3 regions of the Pseudarthrobacter sp. MDT1-22 genome follow, and region 2 is predicted to be linked to each of the others. Evidence: riboswitches for the same ligand, from Rfam matches in the RefSeq annotation. Region 2 holds a riboswitch; each other region holds the start of a gene.
What was found. A riboswitch is a leader RNA that binds a small molecule or an ion and turns the genes downstream of it on or off. The one in region 2 is predicted to bind thiamine pyrophosphate.
Positions count from the first base shown of each region.

Region 1: linked by a shared signal. The riboswitch ahead of thiD (bifunctional hydroxymethylpyrimidine kinase/phosphomethylpyrimidine kinase) and the one ahead of thiO (glycine oxidase ThiO) in region 2 are both predicted to bind thiamine pyrophosphate.
Region 3: linked by a shared signal. The riboswitch ahead of thiC (phosphomethylpyrimidine synthase ThiC) and the one ahead of thiO (glycine oxidase ThiO) in region 2 are both predicted to bind thiamine pyrophosphate.

Region 1 is NZ_JBTNDK010000007.1:55,988-60,381, reverse strand. Features, by position in the region: gene rpmA (50S ribosomal protein L27) at 1-251, opposite strand, end outside; gene rplU (50S ribosomal protein L21) at 313-621, opposite strand; gene thiD (bifunctional hydroxymethylpyrimidine kinase/phosphomethylpyrimidine kinase) at 894-2,492, opposite strand; TPP riboswitch at 2,475-2,572, opposite strand; gene ACX80M_RS07665 (Rne/Rng family ribonuclease) at 2,674-4,394, opposite strand, start outside.
Region 2 is NZ_JBTNDK010000008.1:56,950-61,343, reverse strand. Features, by position in the region: gene ACX80M_RS08600 (thiazole synthase) at 1-429, opposite strand, end outside; gene thiS (sulfur carrier protein ThiS) at 434-670, opposite strand; gene thiO (glycine oxidase ThiO) at 667-2,013, opposite strand; TPP riboswitch at 2,004-2,124, opposite strand; gene thiE (thiamine phosphate synthase) at 2,152-2,928, shown strand; gene ACX80M_RS08580 (RNB domain-containing ribonuclease) at 2,993-4,394, shown strand, end outside.
Region 3 is NZ_JBTNDK010000003.1:27,392-31,785, reverse strand. Features, by position in the region: gene ACX80M_RS03535 (alpha/beta fold hydrolase) at 1-509, shown strand, start outside; gene thiC (phosphomethylpyrimidine synthase ThiC) at 514-2,331, opposite strand; TPP riboswitch at 2,326-2,433, opposite strand; gene ACX80M_RS03525 (VOC family protein) at 2,589-3,464, shown strand; gene ACX80M_RS03520 (hypothetical protein) at 3,578-4,015, shown strand; gene rpsP (30S ribosomal protein S16) at 4,228-4,394, shown strand, end outside.

The DNA of each region.
Region 1 (4,394 bases), on a different contig from region 2:
GCAGCAGCAACGATGTTAACAACGCGGCGACCGCGGCGGGTGCCGAACTGGACAGCTCCCGGGGCCAGTGCGAACAGTGTGTCGTCGCCGCCACGTCCAACGCCGGCGCCCGGGTGGAAGTGGGTGCCACGCTGGCGAACGATGATCTCGCCTGCGGAAACTACCTGGCCGCCGAAGCGCTTGACGCCGAGGTACTGGGCGTTGGAGTCACGACCGTTGCGAGTGGAACTCGCGCCTTTTTTATGTGCCATTTGAAATGCCTGCCTTTAAATTCTGGGGAATCTGCTGAAGAACCTGAACAGTAACGAAGAGTTACTTGATACCCGTGATCTTGACCTTGGTCAATTCCTGACGGTGACCCTGGCGCTTCTTGTAACCGGTCTTGTTCTTGAACTTCTGGATGACGATCTTCGGACCACGGAGGTCTTCGAGGATCTCAGCCGTAACCGTTACCTTGGCCAGGTCCGCAGCAGCAGAGGTGACTTTGTCACCGTCTACCAGGAGCAGTGCGGGCAACTCAAAGGTGCTGCCGGCTCCACCGGGGACGCGGTTCAGGGTAACGAAGTCTCCAACGGAAACCTTCTCTTGGCGGCCGCCTGCGCGGACAATCGCGTACACCACTTGGGAACTCACTTCTCTCGACGTTTATTACTAAATTTGCGTGCTGAACCCTGTTCCATAATTGGCTGGGTTCTCGCTGTGCCTCAACGCCGTGGGGTCGTAACCCAAGTGTTGGCGTAAGCACCGAAGATCTAGAATACGCTAATTTTGCCTTCGGCCGCAAATGAGGCTGGTTACGGCAGGTTGTCTGTGATAGGACCCACAAGCAGGTACTGCACTGACAATCCAAAACCGTGCCCGACTATCGTACAGGCCGCACGGGCCCCAGCCAGTCAGGAATGAATTCGCGGCGCGTCGAAGAATTCCACCTCGAACCGGCACGACTGCCTGAAAGCCACCAGCATCGCCGCCTGTTCATCCGCGGAAGCACTCCGACCGGCGTCGTCACCAAAGTCGATGGCGTAGCGCGTGGCCTGGGCGAAATCCTCGTCAGCATAGGCCCGCAGCCAGTCGGCATAAGGATGTGCTGCCGGGGCACCCGCAGCCAGGAACTCCGCGTGGAGAGTCTGTCCCACTTCGGCATACAGCCAGAAGCACGGCAGTACCGCCGCCACGAGGACCGCGTAGCTGCCTGAGGCCGAGGCCGCCAGCAGGTGGTCCACGTAGGACTTGGTGACAGGTCCCAGGACGGAGTCCACTGTCCTGGTGCTTAGCCACGTGCGGTGCAGTTCGGACTCGACCTCAAGGCATTGCTGGGCCGACTTTGCCCAGAACAGCTGGGCGGCTTCCGTGGGCGCCAGCGCACTGGCCCGGGCAAGGACCCGCGAATAGCCGTTGAGGTAGATGGCGTCCTGGGCGAGGTAATAGGCGAACTGTTCCTCAGCCAAAGTGCCGGCCGCCAGGTCGCGGATGAAATCCAGCCCGTAGATGGCTGCAAGATCCGGCTCCGACGCCCGCCGCAGCGTCTCTGCGAATTCGCCGGCTGCCGGAACCTGTTGCATGTGGTGGAAGTGGTTGATGGGGCCGTTGCCCGCGCCCACCTCAAGTTGGTCAGCGGCCTGCAGCGCGCCCACCAGCCAGGGCTTCACTTGCCGTAGTGCGGCTTCCCAGTCCCCCAACCGGGCCTGGGCCGTGGCCATGGCCGATGACAGTGAGCAGCCGGTGCCGTGGCTGTTGCGCGTGGGGATCCTGTCCCCGCTCACTTCCACCACTTCCTGGGCGAGCAGCCCGGCAGCGTTGACCAGGGCATCCGGGCACGCACCGCCGTCGAGATGGCCGCCCTTGACCAGGACAGTGGCACCGGTCGCGGCGGACAACCGCTGTCCCTGCCCGAGCGCGTCGTGCCATTCCCTCGCCTGCGGCTCCCCCACCAGGATGGCCAGTTCGGCCAGGTTGGGGGTGATCAGGTCCGCGAGCGGGAGCAGCTCCCGCAGGGCCGCCTCGGCAGACCCCTGCAGTAGCCGGTCGCCGCTTGTGGCCACCATCACCGGATCAAGAACGACGACGGCGGGACGCACCTTTTCCAGCCAGTCGCGGACCACGCCTATCACCGCAGCGTCGCCCAGCATGCCGATCTTGACCGCGTCGATGGTGATGTCATCGCTGATGGCATCGAGCTGCTGGCCCAGGAAGGACGCAGGCGGAACGTGAACCGCCTGGACCCCCCGGGTGTTTTGGACTGTCAGTGCGGTGATGGCCGCCATGCCGTAGCCGCCAAGAGCCGCGATGCTTTTGAGGTCGGCCTGGACGCCGGCGCCACCTGAAGGGTCCGATCCGGCAATGGACAGCACCCGCGGAACGTCACGCAGCACCTGGACGTTGGCAGTCCGGCCTGGCGCGGGCAGGACCTCAGCCCCGGTTGCTGAGGATCCCTGTAGAGCCGCCGCGGGCGTTGCAGGAGGAAGGACAGAAGTTGAAGCCAAAGGAGACATCCCTTCGCCGGTGCTAACCGGACAGGTTCAACGGGTGTGGATCTCAGCCGGCTCTCTGCGCGGCACCCCGTGTCAGTCACCAGCCTAGCGTTCCTCGCGACTTAACGCCGGACGCCCGGACGCAGCCTGTGATTCACAGGCACATCCAGGCGCCGTTGTATTGGCTTGCCCTACTGCTTGGTCAGAGCTCCGAGGCCGGAACTCCTACGCCCAGGATGATGGGCGCGTTGGCGGCAACCGGCTTGTCGGCCACAGGAGCCTTGACGGGCTCCGGCGCCTTGGCGGCGTGGGTGTGTCCGGCGGCAGCCGCCGGAGCGGCTTCGTGATGCTCTACGGACGTGGCGTTGGCTGCGCCCTGGGCACGGCTGGCACTCCGGTTCCGCCGGGGACGGCGGGCGCGGGGCTCCTCGGTGTGATCGGAGTAATCCTTCTCCGCCGCGGCTGGCTGCTGCTGGCGGGCAGGTTCGGCCGCCCGGCTTTCAGTTGCCTGGACTGCCGGCGGAGTGCTTTCCGCTACCGGAGCCGGCTCACCAAGGTGGGCGAAGGCCTCCGCGAGGCGGTCAAGTGTCAGGGCAGGTGCGTGCGGCTGGTCATCGTGGTGCGCAACGAACGGAAGCACCACCTGCTCGCCGCCGAATGTCAGCACTGCGGCCGGGCGGCCGTTGGAGTCCGTTTCGGACTGCCCAACCGGAGCCGGCACCGGAGCCGCAGGCTGCCGGCCCGCGGCAGCTGATGCGTGAGCCACCTCGTCGTCATGCAGATGCGCGGCGTGGGCTGCGGCCGCAATGTTCGCAAGCGCTGCCCGCGTGGCCTCCGCCTTCGCATGGCGCTCGGCATCGCTGGCTTCCGGGTGGACCGTGTGGATCTGCACCGGAGCTGCCGGTGCTGTTTCCAGCGGCTGGCCGCCCCGTCCGCGGCGGCGCTTCCGGTCAGTGCGGCCACCCGGCTGGCTGTCCGGGCGCTGACTGTCAGTCCGCACGCTGTCGGTGCGCTGGGCTTCCGGGCGGCTGTCAACCCGCTGCACGTGGTGCTCCGCGGCTACCGTGTTGGCGCGGCGGTGTTCCACGGGGTCGTCGTGGGTGACAATTCCGCGGCCTGCACAGGTTTCACACTGCTCGCCGAAGACTTCCAGGAGCCCGGTGCCCATGCGCTTGCGCGTCATCTGCACGAGGCCCAGGGAGGTCACTTCGGCCACCTGGTGCTTGGTCCGGTCGCGGCCCAGGCATTCCACCATGCGGCGCAGGACAAGGTCGCGGTTGGATTCGAGGACCATATCGATGAAGTCGATGACGATGATGCCGCCGATGTCGCGGAGTCGGAGCTGCCGGACCACTTCTTCAGCTGCCTCAAGGTTGTTCTTGGTGACGGTTTCCTCGAGGTTGCCGCCGCTGCCGGTGAACTTGCCGGTGTTGACGTCCACCACGGTCATGGCTTCGGTGCGGTCAATGACCAGCGAGCCGCCCGAAGGCAGGAAGACCTTGCGTTCCAGGGCCTTGTGGATCTGCTCATCGATCCGCCACGCAGCGAAGATGTCATGGTCCTTGGTCCACTTTTCCAGGCGGCCCACGAGGTCCGGGGCCACGTAGGTGACGTAGGCCTCGATAGTGTCCCAGGCCTCTTCACCGGAGACGATCAGCTTGGAGAAGTCCTCGTTGAAGACATCACGGACCACCTTGATGGTGAGGTCAGGTTCGCCGTAGAGCAGCTCCGGCGCGAGGATCTTGGTGGACGTGGACTGGCTTTCGATGCCCTCCCACTGCGCGCGCAGCCGGTTGATGTCGTGCGTGAGCTCCTCTTCCGAGGCGCCTTCGGCAGCGGTGCGGACGATGACGCCGGCGTGCTCCGGGAGGCGGTCCTTGAGGATGCGCTTGAGGCGGTTTCGCTCGACGTCGGGCAGTTTGC
Region 2 (4,394 bases):
GAACACTTTGAAGCCCCGGTTTACCAGCTGTTCCGTGGCGTCCACGAGCTCCACGGCGTCCGGCAGCAGCGTCTGTTCGTCGGCGATGACTTCCAGCTTGAGCCAGTCGGTTTCCAGCGCTTCGCGGGCGAGTTCCGCCGTCATGACCGCGTCCCGGGCGGTGAAGCAGCCTGCGGTGTTGGGCAGGATCCGGATCCCGCGGTCCACCAGGAGCTGGAAAAGGGACCCAGATTCGGCCGGCGAATAGCGCCGCATGGCCACCGTGGTCAGTTCGGTTCCGGACGCCAACAGGGCAGCGCCCAGCCCGTCCAAGCTCGGGGCTCCCCCGGTGCCCATGATGAGGCGGGAGCCGAGCTCGACGCCGTCGATGACCAGCCTGTCGGCGGCCTCGGGCGAGTTCTGTGTGCTGATATTGCTGGTTACTGTCATGGTGTCAGCCTCCCTGGACTGCTGTGACCAGTTCGACGTCGTCACCTTCGGCGAGCGCCGTGACGAACCACTGGCTGCGGGGTACTACTTCGGAGTTATGGGCGACGGCGACGCCGAGTTTCTGCCCGTCTGTTGCCTGGCCGTTGGCTGCAAGCGGACGGCCTGTGATCTGGCTGATGAGGGTGGTGATGGAGGCGTCGTCCGCCACGGAATGGCGCGAGCCGTTGAGGGTGATGTTCATGCTGATTCCTTCTGTGGGTCGAGGTCCTTCATGCTGCTGATGTCCTTGGGTGGGGACTGTGTGCCGGCTACGTGGTGCTTTCCTGAAAAGCGGGCCGGGCTGAGGGCCCCCCATCGAGGATCCGTCCGGCCGTCCAGCAGGTCCCGGCAGATGGCCGCCGCCGCCGGCGCAAGCAGCACTCCGTGGCGGAAGAACCCGGTGGCAACGATCAGCCCGGCAACGTTCCCCGCGTTCCCCCTCCCTGGTGCGGAAACCGGTACGCGGCCGAGGAGAGGTGCGTTGTCCGGGGTCGCCGGCCTTGCCCGGGCCGTGCATTCCAGGAGTTCAAGCTCCGAGACGGCCGGCACCAGGACTTGGGCGTCACGCAGCAACTGATAGACGCCGCCGGCCGAGACAGCGGCGTCGCCCGTCCCTGCGAGGGCATCCTCTCGCTGCGTAGCCCCGATCACCACCGTGCCGTCCTGCCGGGGAACGATGTAGACCGGCACACCATGGACCATTCCGCGGACAGTGGAGGTGAGGAGCTGGCGCAGGTGCCGCGGAACAGCCAGCCGCAGGATGTCACCGTAGACGGGCCGCAGGGGCAGGTGCAGTCCAACCGGGAGGCCATCCAGCGACCCCGCCTGCAATCCGTTGGCCACGATGGTCTCCCCGGCCTGGACGCTTCCGCCGTGGGCGAGCCTCGCCCCGCTGACACGGCCGTCCTCCCAAAGAAGGGAAGCAGCCCGTTGGTCAACGGCGAATCCCCCGCGGGCACCTGCCACGGCTGTTCCTGCTCCCGGTTCGTGGATGGCCAGGACTTCCTGGAGGCACGCCACCAGCTTCCGTGGATCCACCTGGTGGTCGGCGGGGATGTCCAGGGCGCAGGATATGGCCGGGCTGAGCAGGGATTCCCTGGTCCTGGCCTCACGGACAGTCAGGGGTTCCACCACCAGGCCGCTGGCCTGCTGCACGGCCCGGAGGTCCATCAGCGCCCGGCGGTCCGCAGCGTCCGCGCCGATGGCGAGGGTCGGCGTCGTCAGATATCCGGTATCGCCAGCCCCGGCCAGGGCGAGGTCCGCCGCAAAGGCAGGCCACAGGCCGGAAGATGCAAGCATCAGCTCAAGGAGGTCTTCCTCCTGGTAATGCAGTTCGCTCACAGGGGCCAGCATGCCGGCGGCTGCCCAGCTGGCGCCGTTGCCGGGCGCGTCATCGATCAGCACGACGGAACGGCCGGACCGCCGGACTTCCCAGGCTATGGCGTGGCCGATGACTCCGCCGCCGATGACGGCCACGTCCGCGTGCAGGGCGGTGGCCGGGCTGGCTGGTGCAGGCTCAGGTGGGCTGCTTATTGCGGGGGGCATATGTTCCTTCCCTACGCCGGTACTAGCCGGATCAGGTCAAGCGGTCGGCTCTGACGCCCTCTCAGCCCGGCCGCTTTGTGACGGCTGCAACGGGCTCCCGCAGTACCCGCCCAGTTTAGGGGACTTAGGCTGGATTCCATGAACGCGCAATCCTTCGCCGCTGCAGGCACGCCCTCCGCCCCCTCCGCCGCTCCCGAATCCTTGACCGGAACAGACCCCGCCGGCGGCACAAACACCGGCCTCCCGCACAGCGTCAAGCTGTACCTGTGCACCGACGCGCGCCGGGACCGCGGGGACTTTGGCGAGTTTGTGGACGCGGCGTTTGCCGGCGGCGTGGACATCATCCAGCTCCGGGACAAGGCCATCGAGGCAGCCGAGGAGCTGGAGCTGCTGGCCGTGCTTCAGGCCGCGGCCGAACGCCACGGAAAGCTGTGGGCAGTCAATGACCGTGCCGATATCGCGCTGCTGTCCGGCGCCCCCGTCTTCCACATCGGGCAGAAGGATCTGCCGGTCGCTTCCGCCCGCACGCTGCTCGGGGCACCAGCCGCGATCGGCCTTTCCACGCACACCGCCGAGCAGATCGAAGGGGCCATCCGGCTGTCCGGTGGGCTGACTGACCAAGGCGGCCTGGACTACTTCTGCGTAGGACCGGTCTGGGCCACGCCGACGAAACCGGGCCGGGCCGCCGTCGGCCTTGACCTGGTGCGGTACGCGGCCGAAGCCGTCCGCGCTGCCGGTGGCACCCAGGCCACGCTGCCCTGGTTTGCCATCGGAGGCATCGATCTCGGCAACGTGGAGCAGGTGGTGGAGGCCGGCGCCGGCAGGATTGTTGTGGTGCGTGCCATCACCGAAGCCTCGGACCCCGCAGCGGCGGCCGTGGCACTTCTGGCGGCCCTGGACGCCGGCGCATCCTGACAATCCACCGCGTGGCGTGCGGCGGGCGTGCACGATCCGTGGAAATCGAGCTAACCTGATTTTCGTGTCACATCATAGGTTGGCCCCCAATGTCCACGAGCAGACGAACGACCTCGCGGCGGCGCTGAGCGCCCTGCGGACCGAGCTGGAACTGCCGGGGCCCTACCCGGCGGAGGCGGTCCGGGACGCGGAAGCGGCAGTGGCCGCGCACGAGTTGCCGGGTGCTGACCTGACGGAAGTGGCGTTCCTCACTATCGATCCGGCGTCGTCCACTGACCTGGACCAGGCGCTGTTCATCGAGCGTGCGGGCACTGGCTACCGGGTGCTTTACGCCATCGCTGACGTGCCGTCCTTTGTCCGCCCCGGAGGCGGACTGGACGCAGAGACCCGGCGCCGCGGCCAGACGTTCTACGCCCCTGACGGCCGTATCCCGCTGCACCCGGAAGTCATCAGCGAAGGGGCAGGCAGCCTTCTGGCCGGCCAGCTGTGTTCCGCCTACGTCTGGGAGTTCGGGCTGAACGACGCCGCGCAGGTCTCCACTGTGAGCGTCCAGAGGGCCACCATCCGGAGCCGGGCCAAGCTGAGCTACAAGGGAGTCCAGGCCGAATTCGACGCCGGGACGGCCGGCCCTGTCCTGCAGCTCCTGAAGGAAGTGGGCCTCAAGCGCGTTGAACTGGAGCGGCAGCGTGGCGGCGCCAGCCTGAACATGCCCGAGCAGGAAATCGTGCAGCTGCCCGACGGCGGCTACCGGATTGCCGCGGCGCCGCAGCTTCCGGTGGAGGACTGGAACGCCCAGATCTCCCTGATGACGGGGATGGCGGCGGCAGACCTGATGCTGGCGGGAGAAGTGGGCATCCTGCGCACCATGCCCGCCCCGGACGAGCGCTCCCTGCGTCACTTCCGTCTCCAGACTGAGGCATTGGGCAAGCCGTGGGACGGCAAGATCAGCTACGGCGAATACCTCCGCAGCCTTGACCCGACCGAACCCCGGCAACTGGCCATCCTGCACTCCGCCGGCATGCTGTTCCGCGGTGCCAGCTACACGGCGTTCGACGGCACAGTCCCGAAAGACGCCATCCAGTCCGCCATCGGCGCTGCCTATGCCCACACCACGGCACCGCTCCGGCGTCTGATCGACCGCTTTGTCCTGGTGATCTGCGAAGCCCTGAGCAATGGCAAGCCTGTACCGGCCTGGGCTCGGGAAGCCCTGCCGTCCCTGCCGGAGATCATGGCCGGATCCGACCAGCTGGCATCGCGGATGGAACGCATGGCGCTGGACACCGTGGAGGCCGCACTCCTGGTCAACCATGTGGGCCAGGAGTTCGAGGCGATCGTGATTTCCGGCTCCAAGCCGCAGAAGGACAACGGCAACGGGAAAAACGGCAACGGCACCAAGAACGGAGCCGCAAAAAATGGAAACGGCCCCTCGGGGATCATCCAGATCGCCGAACCCGCCGTGACGGCCC
Region 3 (4,394 bases), on a different contig from region 2:
CCCACGCCGAGGGCGCGATTGCGGCCATGATGGCTGCCGTCGAACGCCCCGAACTGGTGTATTCCCTCACGCTGGTAGAACCGGCGTGCCTGTCCCTGACCGCCGAACTGCCGGCCACGGCCGCACACCGCGCCCTGATGCAACCGCTGTTCGACGTCCGGCGCCAGCTCAGCGATGAAGACTTCCAGCGTGAGTTCGTGCGGCGAATGTTCGCGGCGGACCTGCAGGAGCCCGCCACGCCGGAGGAAAAACGGTCGGCGCGCCGGCTCCGGTTGCAGGCGCCGTCCTGGGAGGCCCCGCTGCACATAGTTCCGGGCGTCCCCACCATGGTCCTGACGGGTGGGTGGGAACCGCTCTACGAGGAAATCGCCGGATATCTGCAGGAAACCGGTGCCCTGCACCGCATCGCTGCGGGAGGACACCGGCCCCAGGACTCTGCCGAAGGTGACCGTGCCGTCCGGTCCTTCATCGCCGACGTCGGCAGGTCACGCTCGGTTCAGGCTTCCTGAGCCGTCAGTTCCCGGCCGGGATCCGAAGCTCGGGGAGGTAGACCTTCCCGCCGGCGGCCAGGAACTCCGCACTCTTTTCGCGCATCCCGCTGTAGGCCTCGGCGATGGCCGCCTGCGAATCGGCGGAACCGTATTCGTCCCTGATGTCCTGGCTGATCTTCATGGAGCAGAACTTCGGGCCGCACATGGAGCAGAAGTGGGCGGTTTTGGCCGGTTCGGCCGGCAGCGTCTCGTCATGGAAGGCCTCCGCCGTGACCGGATCCAGGGACAGCGCGAACTGGTCGCGCCAGCGGAACTCGAACCGGGCCTTGGACAGGGCATCATCCCGCTCATGGGCGCCGGGGTGGCCCTTGGCAAGGTCTGCTGCGTGGGCGGCGATCTTGTAGGTGATCACTCCGGTCTTCACATCGTCCTTGTTCGGCAGGCCAAGGTGTTCCTTGGGCGTGACGTAACAAAGCATCGCCGTGCCGTACCGGGCGATTTCGGTGGCGCCGATGGCGGACGTGATGTGGTCGTAGCCGGGGGCAATATCCGTGACCAGCGGCCCCAGCGTGTAGAACGGGGCGCCCTTGCAGAGTTCCTGCTGGCGTTCCACGTTCTCCCGCACCAGGTGGAACGGGACGTGCCCGGGACCTTCCACCATGACCTGCACGTCGAATTCCCACGCCCGCTGGGTCAGTTCAGCCAGGGTGTCCAGCTCGGCGAATTGGGCGGCGTCGTTGGCGTCCGCCGTCGCCCCCGGGCGCAGTCCGTCGCCCAGGGAGAACGCGACGTCGTACTTGGCGAAGATTTCGCACAGCTCGTCGAAGTGGGTGTAGAGGAAGTTCTCCTGGTGGTGCGCCAGGCACCACCCGGCCATGATCGCGCCGCCCCGGGAGACGATGCCGGTAACGCGGTTGGCCGTCAGCGGCACGTAACGCAGCAGCACACCGGCGTGGATGGTCATGTAGTCCACCCCCTGCTCGCACTGCTCGATGACCGTGTCCCGGTAGATCTCCCACGTCAGGGCGTTGGCCTCCCCGTTGACCTTTTCCAGCGCCTGGTAAATGGGCACCGTACCGATGGGCACGGGGGAGTTGCGGATGAGCCATTCCCGGGTGGTGTGGATGTCGTCTCCGGTGGACAGGTCCATCACCGTGTCGGCGCCCCACTGGGTGGCCCATTGGAGTTTGTCCACTTCCTCGGCAATGGAGCTGGTCACTGCCGAGTTGCCGATGTTGGCGTTGATCTTGACCAGGAAGGCCTTGCCGATGATCATCGGTTCGGATTCCGGGTGGTTGATGTTGTTGGGGATGATGGCGCGGCCGGCGGCGACTTCGCTGCGGACCAGTTCCACATCACAGTTTTCGCGGAGGGCGATGAACTGCATCTCGGGGGTGATGACACCCTGCCGCGCATAATGCATCTGCGTGACGGTCCGGCCGCCGACGGCGCGGCGGGGCACCGGCTGCGCGCCCTTCCACTCCGCAGAGGCTGCGCCGCGGCGGACGGCCGACTTGCCGTCGTCGAGCAGGTTCCGCTCCCGGCCGCTGTAGGGCTCAGTGTCTCCGCGGGCGGCGATCCACTCTGAGCGGAACGGGTTAAGGCCCACCACCGGATCGCTGCCCGGTCCCGCCGTGCGGTAGGTCCGGAAAGGCCCGTTCGGCGCGCCGTTTGGCGACGGTTCGAGGGCGATCTCGGTCACGGGAACCCGGATCCCGGTGGCCTCATCGTTGATAAACGCCAGCGAGTGGGACTTCAGTGACTGGGTTTGAGGCTGGAGCGGTTGATCCACGTCGGCTTCATTTTGGGCAGGGATCAGCTGTGTTTCTTGTGTATTCAATGAATACTCACTTCCTTCGCCGGCATTACCCGGACAGGTTCAACGGTCGCAGGCTGCGTCAGCCCGATCTCAGCCCCTGCAAGGGCTCCCGTGTGGTCAAGTCGAAGCTACCACAGGCCGAGGGTGGACTGGTGACAGCAATCACCGGAAAGCGGTCGCAATCTGTCTGCGCCGCCACTTGAATTAAATTGAAGCTTCAAGTAAATTGGAACCATAGCCGCCTTCCATCCGAAGGCCAACGGACCGGGAGTGTTCAAATGACTGCAGAAGCCACCAGCCGGGATCTCCTTCCTGCCGACCTCTCCATGGGCACCGTGATGCTCAAGGTAGGCGACATGAAGCTGATGACCGACTACTACCAGCGTGCGCTCGGCCTGGAGGTCGTCGCGGAACAGGACGGCGGCGTCTATCTTGGCCGCCTTCAACGCCCGCTGGTCCATCTCGCGGCCGCCCCGTCCTTGAATCTGCCTGGCAGGGGAGAGGCCGGGCTGTTCCACACCGCACTGCTGTTTGACGACCAGGCTTCGCTGGCCGCCACGGTAGCCACCGCCGCCCAGTACGAACCCCGGTCCTTCACCGGCAGCGCCGACCACCTCGTCAGCGAGGCCTTCTACTTCAATGACCCCGAAGGCAACGGCGTCGAACTGTACTGGGACAGGCCCCGCGAAAACTGGTCCTGGAACGGGAAGGATGTAGTGATGGACAGCCTGGCACTGCCGCCGCAGCGCTATCTCGAGCAGCACCTGAGCCAGGAATCCGTGGCCGGCCAGCGGGCCAGCGAAGCCGGCGTGGGCCACGTCCACCTCCAGGTGGGCGACGTCCAGTCAGCGCACGATTTCTACGTGGGCACGCTGGGCTTCGAAAAGACCGCCGGCTGGCACGGGCAGGCACTGTTTGTCTCCGCGGGCCGGTATCACCACCACATGGCCATGAACGTCTGGAACAGCCGCGGAGCCGGTCCCCGCAAGGACACCCTGGGCCTCGGCGAAGTGCTCATCGAGGTCCCTTCCGGGGATGACGTCGGAGCGCTCGCCGACCGCCTGAAGGTCGCCGGTGTGGCCTCGCACCACACGGGCGCCGAGCTTCGCTTCGAGGACCCGTGGCGCAACAATATCCGTGTCGCCGTCCGCTGAGTGCGGATGCCAAAAGTGCGGCCTGCCTTGTACTAGGCTGATTCTGAACGGCCGGGGCGGCACTTGCTACTGCCCTTCCAGGCCGCACCGTCGACGGAATGAGGGCTGTTCCCATGGGCTTCACTGAAATTTTTGTTTCCACTCACGATGCCGCGCTGAAGCGGGCGGACGTCCTGGATGCAGGCGGCTCCCCGGCGGGCCAGGCCCTGCGGATTCCCGGAATCAGCGATTTCGAAATCGAGCAGCTTGGCGATCTTGCCGGCGTTGCGGTGCACGCCGGTGGCGCGGACTACGAACTGGCCATGGTTGACGTGGCCAGTGATTCCCTCCTCGGGGTCCCGCCGGCCATGGTGCGTGCGCTCGCCGACCTGCTCAGCTACGAGACTGAAGGCGAAGGCAATGTCCTGGACGACGTCGCTGAAAAGTGGGCTGCCCAGGATGACATGCCGTTCGGCGTGGCCGAGGCCCGGACGTATGTCCAGCAGTTCGCTGAGCTGGCCAACTCCGTCGATGACGCCGCACGCACGGGCGTGTATGTCTGGTCGTCGTAGGCCGGCCGTGGCCCGCCGGGTCCGCCCGGCTGCCCCATCCCGACGTGTCAAGTCGAAATCCGGACGCTGATCTGGCACAATAAACAGGTACTCGATCTGCGTGGCCCCTCTCTCCGCGTCCGGATCCTGTCCTTCGAACCCTCAAGTATGGCCCGCCCCACGGGTGCAGAACGTCGGTTCACCCCTTTTCTGAAACAGGAGTGACCACAAAAGTGGCCGTAAAGATTCGCCTTAAGCGCTTTGGCAAGATGCGCGCACCGTACTACCGCATCGTCGTCATGGACGCACGCTCCAAGCGTGACGGCCGTGCCATCGAAGAGATCGGTAAGTACCACCCCACCGAAGAGCCCTCATACATCGAGGTGGACACGGACCGTGC